Regions from separate parts of the Streptosporangium sp. NPDC004379 genome, predicted to be linked through region 3. Evidence: riboswitches for the same ligand, from Rfam matches in the RefSeq annotation. Region 3 holds a riboswitch; each other region holds the start of a gene.
The links. A riboswitch is a leader RNA that binds a small molecule or an ion and turns the genes downstream of it on or off. The one in region 3 is predicted to bind cyclic di-AMP.

Region 1 (5,811 bases), on a different contig from region 3:
TGCCGGGACACTCGTGAACACGTTCACAAGCGTCGGTAGACTCGAGAGGTCGTGCAGCAGCCTCTCGTCTTAAGGATCCCGCCTGTGAACAAGCCCGTCGTACTGGTCGCAGAGGAACTCTCCGAGGCCGGTCTCGCGGTCCTGGGCGCGGACTTCGACGTCCGCCACGTCGACGGCGCCGACCGCGCGCAGTTCCTGCCCGCCCTCGCCGGGGTCGACGCCCTCATCGTGCGCAGCGCCACCCAGGTGGACGCCGAAGCGATCGCCGCCGCGCCGAAGCTCCGGGTCGTCGCCCGCGCCGGCGTCGGGCTGGACAACGTCGACGTCGAGGCCGCCACCAAGGCCGGTGTCATGGTCGTCAACGCCCCGACCTCCAACATCACCAGCGCCGCCGAGCACACCGTCGCGTTGATCCTCGCCTCCGCGCGCAACGTCGCCCAGGCGCACTCCGCGCTCAAGGGCGGCGAGTGGAAGCGCTCCAAGTACACCGGCGTCGAGCTCGACCAGAAGGTCGTCGCCATCCTCGGCCTCGGCAAGATCGGCCAGCTCGTCGCCCAGCGCCTGCAGCCGTTCGGGGTCGAGCTGATCGCCTACGACCCCTACCTGCAGCCGGCCCGCGCCGCGCAGATGGGCGTTCGCCTGGTGTCGCTGGAGGAGGCCCTCGCCGAGGCCGACTTCATCACCGTGCACCTGCCCAAGTCCAAGGAGACCATCGGGCTCATCGGCGACAAGGAGCTGCGGGCCGTCAAGCCGACGGTGCGCCTGATCAACGTCGCCCGCGGCGGCATCATCGACGAGAACGCCCTGTACTCGGCGATCAAGGAGGGCCGGGTCGCCGGCGCCGGCGTCGACGTCTTCCCCAAGGAGCCGGTCACCGACAGCCCGCTGTTCGAGCTGGACCAGGTCGTCGTCACCCCGCACCTGGGCGCCTCCACCCACGAGGCCCAGGAGAAGGCCGGCACCCAGGTCGCGCGCAGCGTGAAGCTGGCCCTTGCCGGGGAGTTCGTGCCGGACGCCGTCAACGTCCAGGGCGGCGCCGTCGCCGAGGACGTCAAGCCCGGCCTGCCGCTGGCCGAGAAGCTCGGCCGGGTCTTCACCGCGCTGGCCGGCGAGGTCGCCACCCGCCTGGACGTCGAGGTCCGCGGTGAGATCTCCGCGCACGACGTCCGGGTGCTGGAGCTGGCCGCGCTCAAGGGCGTCTTCGCCGACGTGGTGGAGGACTCCGTCACCTACGTCAACGCCCCGCTGCTCGCCAGGGACCGCGGGGTGACCGTCGAGCTGGTCACCAGCCCGGACAGCCCCGACTGGCGCAACGTGGTGACCGTGCGCGGCGTCCTCGCCGACGGCCGTACGGTCTCGGTCTCCGGCACGCTGTCCGGCCCGCGGCAGATCACGAAGATCGTCGAGGTCAACGGCTACCAGATGGAGATCGAGCCGACCGACCACCTGTCGTTCTTCGCCTACAGCGACCGTCCCGGCGTCGTCGGCGTCGTCGGGCGCATCCTGGGCGACCACGGCATCAACATCGCCTCGATGCAGGTGGCCCGTGACGTCAAGGGCGGCAAGGCGCTCATCGCGCTGACCGTCGACACCGCCATCCCGGCCGACGTGGTGGACCAGATCGCCGCCGAGATCGGCGCCGACAGCGGCCGCTCGGTCGACCTGGCCGACTAGCCCGCCGTCTCCGCGGGTCCCCGGTACGGCGGGGGCCCGCGGAGACGTCTCCGAGCCCGTACGGCGAGCGGACCCGAGCCCGTACGGCGGAGCGGATCCCGGGCGTGCACGGCGGGACGGGCCGTCACGCGGAGCGCGCGCTGTCGTCTCATCATGTGAGAAATGTGTACGGCGGGCGAGACGGCGTTCCGGCGGGCGGGTACTGTGACAGGAAATGCGCCAGGTTCTCGTAATCCTTACCTGCCGCGGCGGGGCCTGACGGACAGGCCGGCACCTCGCCGCGGTGCGATGGCGTTCGCCGGCTTCACCTTCGCGTCGCGGATCCGCGTCCCGGATCCGCGGCCCCAGGCCCGGTCGGACTCGTGACCGGAGTCCCCCATCACATTTCCCGCTCGCCCGTGAACGAGACGAGGCTTGTCATGTACGACATGTATCCCTGGAACCGTCCGGAAGAAAGCAAGGACGAGGCCGCCGACGCGCTGCAGACCGCGCTGGACCGGCGCGACAACGGCGGGGTGCCCATCCGCTGACCCGGATCGACCGATCCGGATCGACCGATCCGGATCGACCGGCCCGGAGTGACCGGCCTGGAGTGACCGGCCCGGATCGACCGGCCCGGAGTGACCGGGAGAGACCGCCGGCCGGGATCGGGGCCGGCGGTCTCCCGCGCCGCGTCAGGCGTCCTTCGCGTCGCCCTTCTTGTCGTCCTTCCCGGTGTCCTTGCCGGTCGTCATGGTGCCGTTCTCGATCGAGATCTTGACACCAGAGCGGTCGGGGCGGACGGCCCCGGCGAAGACGCTGCGCCGCCAGGAGCTGAGCTTCTCCTCGCGGATGACGTCGCCGGTGCGCGGGGCGTGGACCATGTAGCCGGGCCGGCTGATCATGCCGACGTGGCCGAGGCCGCTGAAGAAGACGAGGTCACCGGGCTTGAGGTTCTTCCAGGAGACCTTCTTGTGGAAGGCCGCGTACTGGTCGTAAGTGACCCGGGGGAGCTTGATGCCGGCGGCGCGGTAGGCGCGTTGCATCAGGCCGGAGCAGTCGAAGCCGCCGTGGCCGGTGCCGCCCCAGACGTAGGGGACGCCGCGCTTGGACATCGCCCACCGCACGGCCTGCTTCCAGGCGGGAACGATCGCCTTGGCGGGGGCGGCCTTCGCGGGCTCGGACGTGGACCCGGACTCGGCGGCGGCCGCGGGGGCGGGGGCCGGCGTGGGGACGGCGGCCGGGAGGGCCGCGGAGAGCGTGGGTGAGGGGGCGACCACCGGTGAGGGGGCCGGGGTGTCCGCCATGGCGGCGGCGGGGGTCGCGAGCGCGGCGGTGCCGGCGGCGACGATGGACAGGGCACGGGGGAAAAACTTGCCGGACAGGGTGGTTCCTTCCATAAGGCCTGCCGGGTTAGCTGTCGGGCTCGGGCGTGGAGGCCGCCCTACGGCGCGGGAAACGCGCTGATTCGCCCCAAGGAAAACCCGTGTGGGCAGCCGGAACGCGCTCGCTGACAGCGGAGTCATGTGTTCCGGCGCCCCGGGTTTTCCGGAAGGTGGGTCCCCGGCTCCCCGGGGCCGGACATGGGGGTGGCCCACGGGGATTAGGCGTCGATACGAATGGGAGGACCATAACGAAGGTTCATGAATCGGTCAATACGTCGCAAAGTCGGACAAATCGATCAAGGGTTTGTGACACGCCGTTCTGTCCGTAGCGTGAGATGGGTGTTCGGCAGTCGAGACAAACCGGTAGGGTGCGAACATGGACTCGCGCAACATTCGCCTGGCAGTCATCCCCGGCGACGGGATCGGAGTGGAAGTCGTCGCCGAGGGGCTGAAGGTCCTCCAAGCGGTCGGCGCCAAGGCCGAGACCACCACCTACGACCTCGGCGCCAAGCGTTACCACGCGACCGGTGAGGTCCTCACCGAAGCTGTTCTGGACGAGCTGCGCGGATACGACGCGATCCTGCTCGGCGCGATCGGCGACCCCAGCGTGCCCCCCGGCGTCCTGGAGCGCGACCTGCTGCTCAAGCTCCGCTTCCGGCTCGACCACTACGTCAACCTCCGCCCGGTCAAGCTCTTCCCCGGCGTGGAGACCCCGCTCGGCGGTTCCCGGCCCGAGGACATCGACATGGTCGTCGTCCGCGAGGGCACCGAGGGGCTGTACGCCGGGACCGGGGGCGTGATGCGCCGGGACACCCCGCATGAGATCGCCACACAGGAGTCGCTGAACACCGCGTTCGGTGTCGAGCGCGTCGTCCGCTACGCCTTCGACAAGGCGCGGAGCCGCCCCCGCCGGAAGATCACGCTGGTCCACAAGACCAACGTGCTCACCTACGCCGGAGACCTCTGGGCCCGCACGTTCGACCGGGTCGGCCAGGAGTACCCCGAGGTCCAGACCGACTACTGCCACGTCGACGCGGCCTCGATGTTCTTCGTCACGCAGCCGGAGCGGTTCGACGTGATCGTCACCGACAACCTCTTCGGCGACATCCTCACCGACATCGGCGCCGCCGTCGCCGGAGGAATCGGCCTGGCGGCCAGCGGCAACGTCAACCCCGACCGCACCGCGCCGAGCATGTTCGAGCCGGTCCACGGCAGCGCGCCCGACATCGCGGGCCAGGGCAAGGCCGACCCGACCGCCACGATCCTGTCGGTCGCCATGCTCCTCGACCACCTCGGCCTGTCCGAGGAGGCCGCCCGGATCGAACAGGCCGTGGCCGACGACCTCCTGGAGCGGCAGACCGGCTGGGCGGGCCGGACCACCCACGAGATCGGCGACGACATCGTCGCGCGAGTAGCCGGCTGAGGCCGCCTGCTCGATTCACCCACGCGCCCGGCGGCTCCGCGAGCCGCCGGGCGCTGCTTTTTGTCCGCAGTGCCACGTCCACTGCCGACTTTGTCCTAGATGCAGTAGTTTCCCGGTATCCAGTCCATCGCAGAATGGACTGAGGTGCAGTTCGACTCGAAGAGAAGGATTCCCGCCATGGCCACCGCTCAGAAGCTCAGCTTCAACGTGCAGCACTCCGACCACGCTCGCACCGCGGCCGAGCGCGAGCAGGTACTGGCGAACCCCGGATTCGGCCAGGTCTTCACCGACCACATGATCCGGATCGACTACACCGAGGGCCGGGGCTGGCACGACGCGCGGCTCATGCCGTACGGCCCGCTGAGCCTCGACCCGGCGACCGCGGTCTTCCACTACGCCCAGGAGTTCTTCGAGGGGCTGAAGGCGTACCGCCAGGAGAGCGGCTCGATCGTGTCGTTCCGGCCGCAGGCCAACGCCGCCAGGTTCAACCTCTCGGCGGGCCGGATGGCCATGCCCGAACTGCCGGAGGAGGCGTTCGTCGAGTCGCTGGAGCTGCTCGTCCAGACCGACCGCGACTGGGTGCCCACCACCTCCGGCCACAGCCTCTACCTGCGCCCCTTCATGATCGCCACGCAGCCGGCGCTCGGGGTGAACCACCCGTCCTCGACCTACTCCTACATGGTGATCGCCTCCCCGGCCGCCTCCTACTTCGGCGGGAGCCGGCCCGTCTCGGTCTGGCTGTCCACCGAGTACACCCGCGCCGCCCCCGGCGGCACCGGGTTCGCCAAGTGCGGCGGCAACTACGCCGCCGCCTTCGTGGCCCAGCGCCAGGCCGTCGCGGAGGGTTGTGACCAGGTGGTCTGGCTCGACGCGAACGAGCACCGCTACGTCGAGGAGATGGGCGGGATGAACCTCTTCTTCGTCTACGGCGACCGCCTCCTCACCCCCGCCCTCACCGGCACCCTCCTGCCCGGCATCACCCGCGACTCGATCCTCACCATGGCCGCGGACCTCGGCCTGACCGCCGAGGAGGGGCGCCTGTCCATCGAGGAGTGGCAGTCGGGCGCGGAGTCCGGCGAGCTCACCGAGGTCTTCGCCTGCGGCACCGCCGCCGTCGTGACCCCGGTCGGCACTGTCAAGGGCGCCGACCGCGCCTGGACGATCGGCGACGGCGGCCAGGGCCCGGTCACCACCCGCATCCGCGAGGAACTGGTCGGCATCCAGTACGGCACCCGCCCCGACCCCTACCACTGGGTCCACAAGATCTGCTGAGCGGACATCCGGGTGCGGGCGGCGCGGGCATCCCCGCGCCACCCGCCCTCTGTCCCAGAGTCGACCAAGCACAGGAGG
Region 2 (5,811 bases), on a different contig from region 3:
TGCTGGCGGTGATCCGGCTGGACGCCGCCGCCCCGCACAACCGTGAGCGGATCGACCTGGGCGAGCTGGTCCGCGCCGAGCTGGACCGCCGCCCCGACGAGATCAGTCGTGACCTGACGGCGGGCGCGCTGGTCGAAGGCGATCCGCTGCAACTGGCCAGGGTGCTGACCAACCTGGTGGACAACGCGCTACGGCACGCCGAACACGAGGTGCAGGTGAAGGTCCGCCCCGACTCCGGGTCGGGACACGCGGTGCTTGAGGTCATCGACGACGGCGGCGGCATCCCGGAGGCCGACCGGGAACGGGTGTTCCAGCGGTTCGTCCGGCTGAAGGAGGGCCGCGAATGCGACGTGAGCGGCAGCGGGCTGGGCCTGCCGATCGCCCGGGAGATCGCCGAGGGCCACGGCGGCACCCTGAGCGTCGCCGACTGCGACCACGGCGCCCGCTTCGTCCTACGCCTCCCCCTCTTGGCCCTGGGAGAAGACCCCGCCCTCAACTCCTCCGAGTCCCCAAAGCCCCAACACGAAGTGTCGCAATAAGCCCGCTCGGGAACGCCGGTGTCCGGGCCCGCCCAGAGACCTTGATGTCCCCCGCCTAGGAACGCCGGTGCCCGGACCCGCTCGGGGGCGCCGGTGTCTGGACTGAGGAGAGAGCGAGCGCAGCGAGTGAACGACGAGGGAAGACACCGGTTACCAGCCCCCGAGCCGCGACGCGCAGCGTCGCCATGAGAACCGCAAGACACCGGATCAAGAGCCCCGAGCCGCGACGCGCAGCGTCGCCATAAAACGGCGGCCGGCGCGCAGCACCCTGGGCGGGACCTCGACGCGCAACCGGGCGCGGCGGCGGGCGGCGGCGTACGCCGGCCCGTCGAGCAGGGAGCGGGCCGGGACCAGGCGTCCCGAGCGGGCCATGCCGACCAGGGTGACCAGGTGGGAGGTCCAGTCGTCCAGCCCGCCGGGGTGGAAGTAGTTGGCGTGGCACCACTCCCCGTCCGGGGCGAGGAAGCGCCCCGCGGCCAGGTCTTCGAGGGTGCCGAGCAGTCCGCTTCCCTCGAAGACGAGGTTGATCGTCTCGGCGCCGACCCCGAAGTCCGACAGCACCAGCAGGGGGACGGAGCAGGCGATCGCCTCCAGCGCGGCGGTCGAGCTGACCGTGACGAACCCCGCCGCGCGGGCGAGGTGGTCGCGCATCGGGCCGGCCTCGAACCGCACCGCGCCGGCGGGGACCGCGTCCCGCCCGGCCAGTTCCTCCCACAGCCGCCGGTAGGGGTGCCGCTCGGCGTGGGTCTGCCGCTCGTCGTCGAGGGCGCGGAGCTTGACCACGACGTCCAGGTCCGGCCGCCGCCCGGCCAGCTCCGCCAGGGACAGCAGGATCCGTTCCCGGTCCTCTCTGCGCCTGGGCACCTTGGCCTGGGCGGCGAACACCACGCGGTCGCGCGGCCCGGCGGGGGGCGGGGCCTGCCCCGCGGGCAGGAACGGCAGCCGGGCCAGGCCGACCGCGCCGCCGCCGCCCAGTCTCCGGCCGAGTTCGGTGAACTCCGCCACCTCCCGGCCGCTGTGCAGGACGAACAGGTCGCAGCCGCTGCGGAACAGCCATGCCTTCTCGGTGGCGGGGACGGAGATGCCGGGCAGCCCGGAGACGAACACCGGCCTGGGCGAGAGGCCGGCGAGCACCTCGCCGACCAGCACGTCGACCACCGGGCCGGTGCAGGCGGCCAGCACCGCGTCGGGCCGCAGCCGTTCGGCCGCCCGGCGCAGCGCCCGCGCCGACAGCACGGGAGGGTCGGCGGCCACCCCGGTGACGGCCGCGCGGATCTGCGCCGGCGAGGGTGCGATGGGGGTACGGATCACCGCGAGCTCCGCCGTACAGCCGCCGGGAAGGCCCGCGAGCAGGTGGGCGGCCCACTTCAGATAGGAATCCGAGTCGGCCACGGCCAGGACCTTCACTTTTTGACTCCGGTGTCGTGAGGAGCGGACATCGACAGGTGTGAGCGGAGGGAGGGCGCCGCCAGGGCGGTCCACCAGTCGTCGGGGACGTCCACCGCCTCCACGGTGACGCCCCGGGGTGCCAGCAGGACACGTAGCGAGGTGACGGCGGTGGACGGCAGGCTGAGCACCCGCTGCCCGGCGTCCAGTCCCCGCAGGGTCATCTCGGCGGGGGCCCCGGCGTCGTAGACGGTGACGCCGGGCTGCGCGCCGATCCGTTCGAGGTCGCCGGGGTCCTCCCGGCGGTGCGGGAAATAGGCCATCGGCCCGGCCGCGCCCACCCCGGCGAGCCAGGTGAGGTAGCGGTCGCGGTGGATCAGGCCGTTGCGCACCAGTGAGGTGCCGAGGACGACCGTGGGCTCCTGCGGCCGGGGCCGGCGCAGTGGCTGCGCGCGCAGCCAGGTGAAGTCGTGGACGACCAGTTCGGCTCCCCTGCCGCGTACGGCGCGCGCCAGGTCGTCCGGGATGGGCATCGCGGTGAAGACCGTCAGCCGGCCCGACCGGGCGGCCGAGCGCAGTCGCAGACCGGCCGCCACGCCGAGGACGGAGCGCGACGGGCCCGCGGTGGCCCGGGCCCGTAGCAGCGGCCTGCCAGGGGGCCCGGCGAGCAGTTCCAGGAGCCTGATCGTGGCCAGCCCGTCGTCGACGACCACGATCCGTCCGGGGAGTGCGGTGAGCCAGCGGGCCTGGACCCGGCCGGAGAAGGCGTCGCCGATCACCCAGGTCATGCCCCGCCGGGGCCTGGGCGGCCCGGGGGCCGGGCCGGCCTGTTCCAGCCCCGGGGGAAGGACGAGGCGGGACAGTTCCCGGCGGGTGGCGGTCAGCGGGCGCGAGCCGGCACGGGGCACCACCCGGACGGGGGCGCCGAGCAGCCCGGCGTGGCAGGCCTCGACCACGCAGAGCAGTTGCAGGGGGGACTCCGCCCAGGCGATGGCCGAAGGCTGTTCCCGCGCGTGGTCCCGCCCCTCCTCCACGCCGGGCGATGACCCGTTCACGATCGCCTCACCGTAACCGTGACGCCTTACGCGGCCGGGAACCGCGGATGAACATCCGAGCACGCGCGCCCGGCGACGTGCCGCCCGGAAAGGCACTGAACAGGTAAAACGATCCCCCTTTAAAAAGATCTACGTTAGGGGGCGCTTCAGCCGGGAAGAATCGTCCGTCGCACCGGGGCGTCGCCGGTCCCGCGGTGCGGAAATCCCTGTGCCGCAAGGGTTTGCGGCTTTTGCGAAAGCCTTTGGCCCGAAGTCGCCGATCTTCGGACCGGGAAGTCGACGATCACCGATATTCGGCGTTTTCCCAAGTCAAGGCAATGCGGGAGCTTGCAATCGGCCTGGAGCAGCACGTACGTTCTACTCGTTCGCGATGAGGACCGAGGTCCACAGACCCATCTCTCGTCGACACATTGCCCGACCGCGCATCATCACGACGGATCACTCCGTCGATGGGCGCGGCCGCCGAATCCGCGGCTCTCGCGGAACCGGGGAACCACTTCATGGGGTGAATCAGCGCGTTCGCGCGCCGTAGGGCACTTCCCAGCCCGAACCCGTCAGCTAACCCGGTAGGCGGCATGGAAGCGACGCAAGGAGCCGAACTCTCCCATGGCCAAGAACCGCCTCACCCCCGGGAAGCACAGCCTGGTCCGCGCCCTCGTGGGCGCGTCCATCGTCCTCGCCGGCGGTGCCGTGACCACCGTTCCCGCCCTCGCCGACAACCACGCCTCCGGCCCGCAGGCCGGGTCGGTCACCGAGAACGCCGCGGCCTCGTCCGAGACCCAGGCCCAGAACCTGCCCAAGGTCAGCGCCCAGCAGGTCCTCGACATCGCCGCCCAGCAGATCGGCGTCTCGGAGAACGCCTACGGCGGCGGCACCAAGTTCCATGCCTGGTACCTCGCCAGCGAGCGCGCGAAGGAGACCGTCGCCCGCGACGGCGGCAGGATCCAGGACTACGCCAACGCCCCCTGGTGCGCGATGTTCGTCTCCTGGGTCGGCGAGCAGGCCGGCATCCGGCCCACCATGGGCTGGGACGCCTACACCGTCAGCTACGCCAAGTGGTTCGCCGACAACGGACGCTGGGGTCAGACCCCGAAGCCCGGCGCCGTGGTCTTCTTCGACTGGGGCGGCAGCAAGGACATCGACGCCATCGACCACGTGGGTCTCGTCAAGAAGGACAACGGCGACGGCACGATCACCACGATCGAGGGCAACACCGGCAACGGCAAGGTCGAGGAGCGTGTCCGGCCGGTCGCCCAGGTCGACGGCTACGGATACCCGGTCTACAACGGCTGACGGACGACTCCGGTCTTCCGTTCCCCTCTCCCCTTCCCCTCGTCCGCTCCCGTCCCTCCGGGAGCGGCGAGGACCGGCGGCGGAGACCGGCGGACTACGGCCGACGGACGGCGACCCGGCACGACCGGGTCGCCGTTTCGGCTTTCCGGCCGGGACCTTATCGCCGCGAGGAAGGTCCGGACGATCCCTGATGCACTGGATGATCCCGGTTGGTGAGCGTTCGCCGCGTCGTGTCATGTTGGGGTGGGAGCGCTCCCAAGCGCCCGATCGCACAGTTTGTCACCTTAACGACTGTTCGCCGAGCTGAAACACCCGCGATGTAACGGTTACGTTTCGGCATATTGACGCGCCGGTTGCCCATCGTCCAGTCTTCGTGGGAGCGCTCCCAAAAGCTGCCCGCGCGCAACCCATCGCCGATCGCGTTCGTCGGGGGCCGGTTCGCGATGTCACCTCCCAATCGATTCGGGCGACCACCTGAGAGGGGTCCGGAATGTTGAACACCAAGCGGCACGGCAAGCTCGCCGCCGTCGTGGTGATGACCGCCGCAGCACTGGCGGTCACCTCCTGTAGTTCGAGTGAGCCCGCCAAGAACACGGCCGCCTCGGGCGGCTCGGCCTCCGAGCCGGTGACCATCACCGTGCAGACCTTCGGCGGCGGCGCGAACTTCGGCTACAAGAAGGCCGTCGAGACCTGGAACGCGTCACACCCGAACATCCAGATCAAGCACGAGAACCCGACCGACCGGTTCGAGGACGTCTTCCTGCCCCAGCTCCTGCAGCGTCTGCAGGCCGGCAGCGGCGCGGCCGACGTGGTCGGCATCGACGAGGGCGCGATGGGCCTCATGAAGGCCCGCCCGCAGTTCTTCGTCGACCTCGCCGAATACGGCCTGGACAAGCGCAAGAGCGACTTCCCCGCCGCCAAGTGGGAGAACGGCATCAACAAGGACGGCAAGCTCTTCGCCCTCGGCACCGACATCGGCGGCATGGCGATGTGCTACCGCAAGGACCTGTTCGAGAAGGCCGGCCTCCCCGGTGAGCGCGACGAGGTCAGCAAGCTCTGGCCGGACTGGAACGCCTTCATGGAGGTCGGCAAGAAGTTCCAGGCCGCCAACACCGCCAAGGGCGACCCGAAGTTCCTCGACGGTCCCAACACCCTCTACAACGTGGTCCTGTCGCAGGAGGCGCCGAAGAACGGCAACGTCGCCTACTTCGACAAGAACAACCAGCTCATCCTGGAGTCGAACCCGGCCATCAAGACCGCGTTCGAGACGGTGAAGAGCTTCAGCCAGGCGGGCATGACCGCCAAGCTCGCCTCCTTCACCCCGCCGTGGAACGCCGCGCTGAAGAAGGGCGGCTTCGCCGTCATGGGCTGCCCGGCCTGGATGGTCGGTGTGATCAAGGACAACTCCGGCGAGGGCAACTCGGGCAAGTGGGACGTGGCCGGTGTTCCCGGCGGCGCCGGCAACTGGGGCGGCTCCTACCTGGCGATCACCAAGCAGAGCAAGCACCCCAAGGAGGCCGCCGAGGTCGTGAACTACC
Region 3 (5,811 bases):
CGGCAAGATCGTCTGGGTGGAGCAGCGCCTGCCGTAGGGTCTCCCCGGCCCTGTTCCCCGGCCCCGCCGGAGCCGTGCCCACGGGACGCGATGACTACTCGTCCCGCGGGAGTTACGGTCGAGGTGAGGATCGGGGAGGACATGATGAGCATCGACATACGCGAGGCCTACCGCCGAGCGCTGGACGACTTCGGCGCTCTCGTCCACCGGATCGGGTCCGGGCAGTGGGGGCGTCCCACCCCGTGCGTGGACTGGGACGTCCGCACCCTGGTCGACCACGTGGTCAGGGAGAACCGCTGGGTCCCCCTGCTGCTGGCCGACCGGACCGTGGGCGAGACCGGTGACGCCCTGGACGGCGACATGCTCGGTGACGACGCGCTGAAGGCGTTCGACACCTCCGCCACCGCGGCCGTGCAGGCCGTGTTCGAGGACGGGGCGCTCACCCGCGTCGTCCACCTGTCGTTCGGCGACGCGCCCGGCGGCGAGTACGTCGCGGAGCTGTTCGCCGACGTCCTGATCCACACCTGGGACCTCGCCCGGGCCATCGGCGCCGACGAGCGGCTCGACCCGGAGCTGGTCGACGCCTGCGCGGCCTGGTTCGCCGACGCGGAGAAGGGCTACCGGCAGGCCGGGGTCATCGGGGAGCAGCAGCCGGTCCCCGCGGGCACCGACGCGCAGACCCGTCTCCTTGCGGCCTGGGGCCGCCCGCCGAGGCCCGCCGGAGACGACGGCTAGATCCGTTCGCGGACGGCCTCCGTCCGCCGCCCGGCGGGAACGCCTGCCGGGCCCGCCCGCGGGCCACTCCCATCCACCAGGTTCCAACATCTTCCAACTACCATGGTTGTGGTAATTTGCTGGAATCTGGTGATTTAAGGGGTGGTCAATGCTCGCCCAGCAGCGGCGGCAGGCGATCTTGGACCGGGTGCGCACGAGCGGCGGCGCCCGGGTCGCCGACCTGGTGCGTGAGCTCGGGGTCTCGGACATGACGATCCGCCGGGACCTGGAGGTGCTGGCCGAGCGCGGGCTGGTGGCGAAGGTCCACGGCGGCGCCACCGTCGCCGGGCCCGGCTCCACCGAGGAACCGGGGTTCGCCGCCAAGTCGGCGCGCCAGCAGCCGGAGAAGGAGGCGATCGCCCGGCGGGCGGCCCGGCTGGTACGGCCGGGCACGGCCGTGGCGCTCTCCGCCGGGACCACCACCTGGACGCTCGCCCGCTTCCTGACCGACGTGCCCGACCTGACGGTGATCACCAACTCGATCGGGGTCGCCGACGTCTTCCACCGCTCCCCCCGCGCCGACCGCACCGTCGTGCTGACCGGCGGCGTCCGCACGCCCTCCGACGCGCTGGTCGGCCCGGTCGCGGTCGCGGCGATCCGCGGGCTGCACGTGGACACCCTCTTCCTCGGCGTGCACGGGATGAGCGTGCGCGCCGGGTTCACCACGCCCAACCTGCTGGAGGCCGAGACCGACCGCGAGCTGGTCGCCTCGGCGCACCGGCTGGTGGTGCCGGCCGACCACACCAAGTGGGACACGGTCGGCATCAGCACGATCGCCGGACTGGCCGAGGCGCACGTCGTGGTCAGCGACTCCGGCCTGCCGGAGGAGGCCCGCGAGGAGCTGGCGTCCCAGGTGGGCGAACTGATCATCACCGACCCCCACCAGCGGAACGAGACGGTGAGCTCATGAAACGCACGATCACCCACCTGGCCGACGGCCGCGAACTGCTCTACTTCGACCGGCGGGACGACGCCGACCGGAGCGCGGCCGACCTGCGCGACCTGCCGCCCCGCCCCCCGGCCTCCGAGCTGCGCTACGACCCTCTCACCGAGGAGTGGATCGCGGTGGCCGGGCACCGCCAGAGCCGCACGTTCCTGCCCCCGGCCGACGAGTGCCCGCTGTGCCCCTCGGCCCCCGGCCGGCTCACCGAGATCCCCTCATCCGACTACGACGTCGTGGTCTTCGAGAACCGCTTCCCGTCCTTCTCCGGCCAGCCGGTCGACGCCGTTCCGGTCGGCGGGCTGAGCGAGGTCCGCCCGGGGACCGGGCGGTGCGAGGTGGTGTGCTTCACCTCCGACCACGGCTCCTCCTTCTCGCGGCTGTCCCCCGAGCAGGTCGATCTGGTCATGGAGGCGTGGATCGACCGTACGGCGGAGCTGTCGGCGCTGCCCGGGGTGGAGCAGGTCTTCTGCTTCGAGAACCGGGGCCCCGAGATCGGCATCACCCTGGCCCACCCGCACGGGCAGATCTACGCCTACCCCTACGTGACCCCCCGGACCCGGCTGTCCCTGGAGGCGGCCGAGCGGCACCGGAGGCGGACCGGCGGCAACCTGTTCGCCGACGTGCTCGCCGCCGAGCGGGAGGCGGGCGTCCGCGTGGTCGCCGCCAACGAGCACTGGACGGCGTTCGTGCCGGCCGCGGCGCGCTGGCCGGTCGAGGTCCACCTCTACCCCCATCGCCGGGTTCCCGGCCTGGGGTCGCTGGAGGCCGCCGAGCGGGCGGCGTTCGGCCCCCTGTACACCCGGGTCCTGCGCGCCCTGGACGGGTTCTTCGGTGTGCCCCTGCCGTACGTGGCGGCCTGGCACCAGGCGCCGGTGCACACCGGCCGGGATCTGTCGTACGCCCACCTGGAGGTGTTCAGCATCCGCCGGGCGCCCGACAAGCTGAAGTATCTGGCCGGGTCGGAGTCCGCGATGGGCGCCTTCGTCAACGACGTGCTGCCGGAGGACACGGCCCGCCGCCTGCGGTCCCTGGTCGGGGAATGACCGGCGGACGGTCACGGGACGGGGTCGCGTGACCGTCCGTTTACCATTACTATCCTCACCCATTGGACTTAATGTCCGATATGCCTAATTCCGGGTGCGTCGCCCGGGAGCCGGGGAACCACCGCACCCGGGGTGAATCCACTTCGGTGGAAGGGCTCTCTCCCGCCCGAACCCGTCAGCTAACCCGGTAGGCGGTAGGAGAGGAGAGCCGTGGCGGCCCCGTCCCCCACGTCCCGTCGCCGTGCGGCCATGACCGTCTCCGCGGTCTCGGCCCTGGTGTTCGTCCTCGCCGGCGGGCCCGCCGGCGCCGACCCCAAGCCGTCCGAGTCCGAACTGCGCGCCGACCTGGCGAAGCTCACCGAGAAGGTCGACGGGCTCATCGAGGACTACGCGGCCAAACGGGAGTCGCTGCGCGAGGCCCGGCAGGCCGAGAGCCGGGCCAGGGCCGCCCTTGCCGAGGCCGAACGCGCCTACGCGGAGGCCAGGAAGCAGGTCGCCGGCATCGCCAGCCTCCAGTACCAGGGCGGTCAGCAGGGGGGCGGGAGCGACCTGCCCTCCCTGCTGACCGCCCCCCGGATGGACGGCGCGGCGGTCACCGCCCAGCTCGCCGCCCAGCAGGGCGCCCACCTCCGGACCTTCGCCCAGAGCCGGGACCTGCGCGGCCGGGCGGCCGAGGAGGCCGCCCGGCTCACCGGCCGGATCGCCGAGGAGGGTGACGCCGTGGCCGCCCGGCGCCGCGACGCCGAGAAGGCCATCGCGGACATCAGGCGGAAGCTCGACGCGCTCGTCCCCGTGGGCTCGGGCCGTCGCACCGACGGCAGCTGGGCGCCCCAGCTGCCCACCGGCTCCGACAACATCACCGACCGTACCCGGATCATGCGCGAGGCGGTCGGGAAGCGGTTCACCCTCCCCCACGAGGTCGGCTGCTACCGCTCGGAGAACGACGGCGGCGAGCACCCGCTGGGCCGGGCCTGCGACTTCATGATGAGCACCGGCGGATCGACGCCCACGGCGGGCCATGTCGGGCTCGGCGACGAGATCGCCGCCTGGGCCCTCAAGAACAGGACCCGACTCGGGGTGAAGTACGTGATCTGGCGTCAGCGGATCAACAGCGGCACCGGCTGGCGCGCCATGTCCGACCGCGGCGGCGTCACCGCCAACCACTTCGACCACGTCCACATCTCGATGTACTGACGGACCCGGCCGGACGTTTCCCGGAGTACCGACGGACCCGGCGGGATCGGCGGCGTCACGGGCGGGTGACGGCGACGTCCGTCGTCCCCGCCGCCTCGGCGACCATCCGGTCCAGGCCGGCCAGGTCGGCCGGGCGGGCGACGGCCGCCTCCGCGAAACGGGCGAGCAGCCGGGCGAACGCCTCGCGGTCGGCCTCCGTCCAGTCGGCGATCAGGCCGTCCAGGTAGGTCCGCCGGTAGCGGACGACCACCTCCAGCACCCGGCGGCCACGCTCGCTCAGCACGAGGCGGGCCCGCCGGGCGTCCACCGCCGACTCCTCCCGTGCCACCAGACCCGCGCCGATCGCGTCGTTGACGAGCCTGCTGGCGGTGGACGGGTCCACGTCGAGCTGCTCGGCGACGGCGCCCACGGTCACCTCGGGGACGTCCAGGCTCAGCTTGTGCACCGCGTGCACGACCATCACGTTCGACATCTGCACCGGCCGGGGCGGCTCACCCGCCCGGCGGGCACGCAGCGGCCGGGCCCAGATCCGGCGCAGCCGGAACAGCGCCACGTCGATCGCCGCTCCCGGCGTCCGGTCGTTCACGGCGTACCCCTACGGCGGGTACGGCCCGCCCGCGGCGCGCCGTACGGGACGGATGGTCACGAAAGATCAACCCAGCAGGCGGATCGGGTTGAAGACGTCGGCGTACGCCAGCAGGCCGGCCATGACGATCATCACCAGGGCGATGGCGTAGGTGAGCGGGAGCGCCTTGGCGATGTCCACGTGGGAGGGGGCGGGACGGCGCGTCACACGGGCGAAGCCCCGCTTCAGGCCCTCCCACAGCCCGCCGGCGATGTGGCCGCCGTCCAGCGGGAGCAGCGGGATCAGGTTGAACATGCCGATCGCCAGGTTGAAGACGGCCAGCAGGTTGATGAAGATGACGACCTTGCTCTCCAGCGGAGCCGAGGAGGCCACGATCTCCCCGCCCATGCGGCCGACGCCGACGATGCCCACCGGGCCGTTCTTGTCGCGCTCCTGGCCGGAGAAGGCGGCGTTCCAGACGCCGACCATCTTCTCCGGGAAGCGCAGCAGCGCGCCCGCCGTCAGCGAGGTGGTGTCCCACATGTGGGAGGCGACCGCGCCGAGGCTCTGCCGCTCGGTGACGACCACCGGGCTGACCCCGAGGTAACCGACGCCCTTGTCGATCTTCCCGGGCTCGTCCAGCGACTCGCGGTCCTGGGCGATGAGGTTCGCGGTCACGGTCATCGGCCGGCCGTCCCGCTCGATGCCGATCGCCAGCGGGCCGGCGCCGTGGGAGCGGATGGCCCGCGTCGCGGCGTCCCAGCTCGCGACGGGCCTGCCCGCCACCGACACCAGGACGTCACCGGCGCGCAGCCCCGCCGCGGCGGCCGGGCTGGGCCTGTCGGTCGCGGCGCACCCGGCCCCGGGGTTCTTCGCGATCTCGGCGGAGGTCTTGACGCACTGCGGGACCGAGGAGATCTGGTTCTTCTGGACGGCGACGCCGAAGCCCATCATCACGACGGCGAACAGCACGAACGCCAGCACGAAGTTCATCGCCGGGCCGCCCGACATGACGATGACCTTCTGCCACCAGGGCTTGCGGTAGAAGACCCGGTCCTCGTCGCCGGGGCGGACCTCCTCCATCGCCGCGTCGCGGGCGTTCTCGATGAGGCCCTGCCACGGCCCGGTGGAGACCGAGCGCAGCGTGCCCGGCGCGTCGGTGGGCCGGGGCGGCAGCATGCCGATCATCCGGATGTAGCCGCCGAAGGGGAGCCACTTGACGCCGTACTCGGTCTCGCCCTTGTGGCGCGACCACAGCGTGGGGCCGAAGCCGACCATGTACTGGGTGACCT
Region 4 (5,811 bases), on a different contig from region 3:
TGTTCTGTACTATTTCGCCCCAGGTCTTCGCACTGGGGAGGCGGCACTGTGGCCGTGGCGGGTATGCCGGTTTGGGTTGGACGTGTACCGGTGGCCGCGGGGCTCGCCCTCGCGCTGCTCCTGGTGCCGGTCGGCGGTGCGACCGCCGATCCGCAACCCACGCTCGCCCAGGCCAAGCGGAAGCTGGCGAAGCTCAACGACGAGGCCGACAAGATCGTCGAGAAGTACAACCAGGCGGGCGAGAAGTGGAAGAAGGCCCGCAAGAAGTACGAGACGCTGAACGGCGACCTCTCCAAGCAGACGGCCAAGGTCGCCGGCCTGCGCGAGGAGCTCGTCACGATGGCGGTCAGCTCCTACCAGTACGGCTCCGTGACCGGCTGGGAGGGACTGATCAACCAGAGCGACCCCGGGTCCCTGCTGAGCAGCATGGCCGCGGCCGACCAGATGGCCGCCTCCCGCGCCCGCTACCTCAACGCCTTCGACGAGGCCACCAAGACGCTGCGCGACAACCGGGACCGGGCCAAGACCGCCCTCTCCGAGGCCGACAAGACGCGTGACGAGCTGGCCGGCGAGAAGGCCAAGGTCGAGAAGCTGGTCAAGGCGCAGACCAGGCTCCTGGACCGGCTGGGCACCTACCAGCGGGGCAATCCCAACGGAACCGGGATCAAGTACAACGGCCCGGCCTCCGGCAACGCCCGCGCCGCCCTCGCCTTCGCCTACGCCCAGATCGGCAAGCCGTACCGGTACGGCGCGACGGGCCCGGGGAGCTGGGACTGCTCCGGGCTCGTCCAGGCGTCCTGGCGGAGCGGGGGCGTCAGTCTGCCCCGCACCACCTGGGAGCAGTGGAGCTGGGGCGCCAGCCGCCGGGTGCCGGTCAGCTCGCTCCAGCCCGGCGACCTCGTCTTCAGCTCGGGCCTGGGCCACGTCGGCATCTACGTCGGCGGAGGGAAGATGGTGCACGCCCCGCAGACCGGGGACGTCGTCAAGATCGCTCCCCTCCGCAGCGCCCTGGTCGGCGCCGTCCGCCCCTGAGCCGCCCGGGACCCCGGGGGCCGGCGGGGACACCCGTCTACGGCGCGCCGGGGAGCCGTACCGTGGCGAGGAGGCCGCCGTCGGGGCGGGGGGCGAGGACGAGCGTCCCGTCGTGGGCGCGGACGATGCTGTGCACGATGGCCAGGCCGAGCCCGACGCCGGGGTGCTCGCCGGTGCGCACGCGTTCCGTTCCGCGCCGGAAGGGCTCGGTGAGGGCCGGCACCAGTTCCGGCGGGAGCCTGCGGCCCGTGTTCTCGACCCGCAGCACGCTCGTGCCGTCGTGCGCCTCGGTGCGGACCGTCACGGTGCCGCCGGCGGGGAGGTTGTGGACGACGGCGTTCTGGACGAGGTTCGTCACCATCCGCAGCAGAAGCTCGGCGGAGCCGCCGGTCCTGGCCGCCCCGCCGGTGACGTCCAGCGTGATCCGGCGCTGCTCGGCGAGGGGGAGCAGCGTCTCGGCGGCCTCCTCGGCGAGGAGGGAGAGGTCGACGCTCTCGCGGGTGAAGTTCCCGCGGTCGCCCCGGCTGAGCAGCAGGAGGGCCTCGATGAGGTCGATCGCCCGCTGGTTGACGGTGTGCAGGCGCTCGATGAGCTCGTCCCGGTCCCGCGCGGGGTCCCTGCGGGCGACGTCGAGGAGCGTCCGTGAGATCGCCAGCGGGGTGCGCAACTCGTGGGAGACGTTCGCGGCGAACCTCTGCTGCTCGGCGAAGTGGGACTCCAGCTGTTCGAGCATCGAGTCGAACGCGTCGGAGAGCTCACGGAACTCGTCCTGGCGGCCCTCCAGGCGGATCCGGTGGGACAGCGACCCGTTCCCGGTCATCCGGGCCGCGTCCGTGATCTGTGTGAGCGGCGCGAGCATCCGGCCGGCGAGGATCCATCCGCCCAGCAGGCCGAACGCCAGCAGGAAGGCCAGTGCCTGTGCCGCGCGGGGGACGAAGGCGCGCTGGAGGTCGGTGCGGTTGGGGATGAACCGCAGGGCCGGCGCCCCGGGCCGGGCCGCCTCCGGCCCCGTCCCGAGGGCGCCGTCGGGCACGTAGCGCAGCAGGAACACCCACACCACGGCCAGCAGGAGGGCGCCGGCGAGCATGAGGAACCCGGCGTAGCTGATGGTGAGCCTCAGCCGGACGCTGGGCCCCGGACGCCTGTTCAACGGGCTCCTGCTCAACGGGCGCCGGGGCGGGCGGGATCGCCGCCCGCGCCGCCGGTGTCGATCCGGTAGCCGACGCCGGGCACCGTGGCGATGAGCCACGGCTCACCGAGCCGTTTGCGCAGCGCGGAGACGGTGATGCGGACGGCGTTGGTGAAGGGGTCGGCGTTCCCGTCCCAGGCCCGCTCCAGCAGCTCCTCGGCGCTGACGACCCCGCCCTCGGCGGCCACGAGGACCTCGAGCACGGCGAACTGCTTGCGGGTGAGCGCGACGTAGCGTCCGTCCCGGAAGACCTCCCGGCGGAAGGGGTCCACCCGCAGGCCCGCGATCTCCCTGACCGGGGGCCGGGCGTGGGCGCGTCTGCGGTCGAGCGCCCGGAGGCGCATCACGAGCTCCCGGAGGTCGAACGGCTTGGTGAGGTAGTCGTCGGCGCCGAGCTCGAACCCGGAGGCCTTGTCGTCGATCCGGTCGGCGGCGGTGAGCATGAGGATCGGGATGCCGCTGCCGGAGGCGACGATGCGCCGGGCGATCTCGTCGCCGGAGGGGCCGGGGATGTCGCGGTCGAGGACCGCGAGGTCGTAGGAGTTGACGCTGAGCAGCTCCAGGGCGGAGTCGCCGTCGCCGGCGATGTCGGCGGCGATCGCCTCCAGCCGCAGACCGTCACGGACGGCCTCGGCCAGGTACGGCTCGTCCTCCACGATCAGTACGCGCATGCCGGAAGCCTAGGCGGCCCGGCATATCGCCGGGGTATGCGAGGACCTGTACGCGGCGGGCACTCGGCTCAGCCCACCGGCGCCGGCTCGGGGCGGGACCGGCCCGGCGGAGCCTCCGCCGCGGTGCGCCACCAGCGGTGCGACGCCAGGGCGGCCAGTGCGGCGCCGGCGGCGTTGAGCAGGACGTCGTCCACCGAGGACACCCGGTCCAGCCGCAGGACGTACTGCGCGGTCTCGACCATGATCGAGCAGCCTGCCCCGAGCGCGAGGATCCGCGGTACGGACGCCAGCGCCGCGAACCGCATCGGGGCGAAGAACCCCAGCGCCGCGAAGATCAGCAGGTTGCCGCCGATGCCGAGCGGCCCCATCGTGGGCAGATCCTGCAGTGGGAGCAGACTCACCCGGCCGGGGGCGACGCCGGCCTCCGGGCCGGGCATCATGGTGATCCATACGAACGGCACCGTGCCGTGGACCATGCCCAACTCGGCCAGCGACGTCCGCCACGCCGACGCGGCGCCGGCGGCACGCCGGACGCGCGCCAGAGCCCACGCCACCAGGGCGGACGGCGGCACCGCGACCAGTGTCATGAGCAGCACGCCGTTCTCCGTGCCGAGGCAGCCGTGCCACCGGCCGGCCGCGCAGCTCGGGGCGGCCATCAGGAGCGGCCGCCGCAGGACGAACGCCACGCCCGCCAGGCCGAGGACCGCCAGGCAGGCGAGCACGATCCCGCGCGTACGGCGGGGCGGTGCTGACAGGGATGCACTCCGGTTCATGCCTCCCATCGAAGGGGGAGGGCCGTTGCGGGGACGTATGCGATTTTCGATACGCCGGCGATACACGGAGTCCCCGGCCGTCCCCGGCCGTCCCCGGCCGTCCCCCGACGCGGGCCGGGACGACGGGGCGGTGGCACGGCCGGTCGCACGCTCCGTCAATGATCGTTACCATCACGTGATTCACGTCACAAAAGCCATGATTTTTCGGACTGATCACGGAAGTGTGACAAGCGTCATATTTGCCCGGTGAAATCGGCCCCTGAACAGTGGCCCGTCGATCGCCCGAGGCGTTTTCGATCTATGTATCTTTTGTGATTCCTTTGCCCTCTCCTGGGAAACAGGGGTAACTTCTGGCGTCGCGGCGAGCAAGCCATGCCACCGCGCCGGGCCCGGCCCGTCATGCCGGCGCCTGTCAAAGATCCATAAAGATCCATTCGGCCGTCGCACCCTGCGAGGAGCGCTCCCACCTGCGACGGCCTGCCGAATCCGTGCAGCCAGGAGGCACGGAACCGGGGACCCACCGGCCCGACACGTGGCCAGGGGTGAATCGGCGCGCCCGACGCGCCGTAGGGCTTCTTCCCGGCCCGAACCCGTCAGCTAACCCGGTAGGCGTCAGCGGAAGTCCCAAGGAGAAATCCTGTCTACCACCCCGCGTAACCCCCGTTCGTCGCGCTTTTTCCGCGTTTGCGCCAGTGGTTTCGCCCTCACCGTGACGGCCTCGGCCGGAGCGGTCACGATGGGCTCCCCGGCGGCGCTGGCCGACACGGGAACCGGTCCCGTTCTCCAGGTCAGGAGCACCGCCTCTCAGGTTGAGAGGCCGGTCGCCGCCTCCGCCGCCTCCGCGGCGCACACCAGCGCCAAGAAGACGGCGAAGGCGAAGAAGACCACGCTGAGCAGGACCGCACTGCAGAAGGTGAAGGCGTCCAAGGCCGTCTCGGCGGCCAAGAAGCAGATCGGCGATCCGTACCGGTGGGGAGCCTCCGGTCCCGGCGCGTTCGACTGCTCCGGTCTCGTCCGGTACGCGTGGCGCAAGGCCGGCGTCTCCCTCCCCAGGGTCACGAACAGTCAGTACCGAGCCGTGCGGAAGAAGGTCTCGTGGAGCAGCCTGCGCCCCGGTGACCTGCTGTTCTTCTACGGCAAGGGCCACGTGGGCATGTACGTCGGCAAGGGGAAGATGGTCCACTCCCCGAGCAGCGGCAAGACCGTCAGGGTCGTCCCCCTGAAGGGGTACTACCGGTCCTCCTTCTCCGGGGCGGTCCGTCCCGGAGCCTGACGGATCCCGGCCGCCGCCCCCCTGGGGCGGCCGGGAAGACGGCCCCGCCCGTCCCTTCGAAGGGACGGGCGGGGCCGCCGCGCGTCCGGGGCCGGTCGCTAACATCGGACGTGTGCGCGTCCCGACAGAGCGTCGTGCCGTGCTCGCCGGAACCCTGACACTGGCGGTCGCCGCCCTGGCCACCGGCGCGGGCCCGTTCCCCGCGCCGCGCGACCCGTGGCCCGGCGGCTCCGTCACCGTCCGCGGCGAGCACTCCGTCGTGATCGGCCACCGCGTCCCGGCGGCCCGCCTCGCCGACCTGGCGGCCGGCGCCGACCGCGCCCGCCGTACGGTCCTCGACGTCTGGGGGCCGGTCCGGGCGGTGGTCCTGTTCCCCGCGGACGACGCAGAGGCGGCGGCGCTGGCCGGCGCCGCGCCCGCCGCCGTCGCCGGCCTGGCCGCGCTGGCCGACGCGGGCCGGGTGATCGTCCTGCCGTCGGGGTACGCCAGGCTGAGCGGGACCGGCCGGGACGTGGTGCTCGCCCACGAGCTCACCCACGTGGCCACCGGCGCCACCCGCGGCGGCCGGGTGCCGGTCTGGCTGTCGGAGGGGTTCGCCGACTACGTCGGTTACCGTGACGCCGGGATCGCGGTCCCGGCGGCCGCCGCCGAACTGGCCGCCGAGGTGCGCGCGGGCCGCCTGCCCGAGCGGCTCCCCGGCCCCGCCGACTTCGCCGCGGACGCCCCCCGGCGGGCGCAGGCGTACGAGGAGGCGTGGCTCGCCTGCCACTACGTCGCGCGGCGGTACGGCGAGCGGACGCTGGTGAGGCTCTACGGTAGCGATGTCGGCGATGTGCTGGGCCTGTCCCCGGCGGAGTTCGCCGCCGGCTGGCG

Region 1: it holds a riboswitch for cyclic di-AMP, as region 3 does, so the genes downstream of both, ACFYSC_RS11080 (C40 family peptidase) here and ACFYSC_RS24595 (hypothetical protein) in region 3, are expected to answer to the same signal.
Region 2: it holds a riboswitch for cyclic di-AMP, as region 3 does, so the genes downstream of both, ACFYSC_RS19120 (CHAP domain-containing protein) here and ACFYSC_RS24595 (hypothetical protein) in region 3, are expected to answer to the same signal.
Region 4: it holds a riboswitch for cyclic di-AMP, as region 3 does, so the genes downstream of both, ACFYSC_RS01315 (C40 family peptidase) here and ACFYSC_RS24595 (hypothetical protein) in region 3, are expected to answer to the same signal.

What each region holds. Positions count from the first base shown of each region.
Region 1 covers NZ_JBIAMC010000004.1:253,169-258,979, forward strand. The annotation lists gene serA (phosphoglycerate dehydrogenase) at 85-1,674, shown strand; gene ACFYSC_RS11080 (C40 family peptidase) at 2,349-3,053, opposite strand; cyclic di-AMP (ydaO/yuaA leader) riboswitch at 3,041-3,273, opposite strand; gene ACFYSC_RS11085 (3-isopropylmalate dehydrogenase) at 3,415-4,461, shown strand; gene ACFYSC_RS11090 (branched-chain amino acid aminotransferase) at 4,639-5,733, shown strand.
Region 2 covers NZ_JBIAMC010000008.1:104,949-110,759, reverse strand. The annotation lists gene ACFYSC_RS19135 (sensor histidine kinase) at 1-539, shown strand, start outside; gene ACFYSC_RS19140 (HAMP domain-containing protein) at 1-12, shown strand, start outside; gene ACFYSC_RS19130 (DUF6716 putative glycosyltransferase) at 747-1,931, opposite strand; gene ACFYSC_RS19125 (hypothetical protein) at 1,943-2,980, opposite strand; cyclic di-AMP (ydaO/yuaA leader) riboswitch at 3,431-3,568, shown strand; gene ACFYSC_RS19120 (CHAP domain-containing protein) at 3,587-4,273, shown strand; gene ACFYSC_RS19115 (ABC transporter substrate-binding protein) at 4,764-5,811, shown strand, end outside.
Region 3 covers NZ_JBIAMC010000012.1:11,971-17,781, forward strand. The annotation lists gene ACFYSC_RS24575 (SpoIIE family protein phosphatase) at 1-37, shown strand, start outside; gene ACFYSC_RS24580 (TIGR03086 family metal-binding protein) at 145-735, shown strand; gene ACFYSC_RS24585 (DeoR/GlpR family DNA-binding transcription regulator) at 884-1,684, shown strand; gene galT (galactose-1-phosphate uridylyltransferase) at 1,681-2,760, shown strand; cyclic di-AMP (ydaO/yuaA leader) riboswitch at 2,832-2,968, shown strand; gene ACFYSC_RS24595 (hypothetical protein) at 3,010-3,954, shown strand; gene ACFYSC_RS24600 (MarR family winged helix-turn-helix transcriptional regulator) at 4,010-4,540, opposite strand; gene ACFYSC_RS24605 (site-2 protease family protein) at 4,607-5,811, opposite strand, start outside.
Region 4 covers NZ_JBIAMC010000001.1:320,234-326,044, reverse strand. The annotation lists gene ACFYSC_RS01335 (NlpC/P60 family protein) at 91-1,032, shown strand; gene ACFYSC_RS01330 (sensor histidine kinase) at 1,070-2,182, opposite strand; gene ACFYSC_RS01325 (response regulator transcription factor) at 2,194-2,892, opposite strand; gene ACFYSC_RS01320 (VanZ family protein) at 2,961-3,665, opposite strand; cyclic di-AMP (ydaO/yuaA leader) riboswitch at 4,134-4,292, shown strand; gene ACFYSC_RS01315 (C40 family peptidase) at 4,375-4,938, shown strand; gene ACFYSC_RS01310 (hypothetical protein) at 5,051-5,811, shown strand, end outside.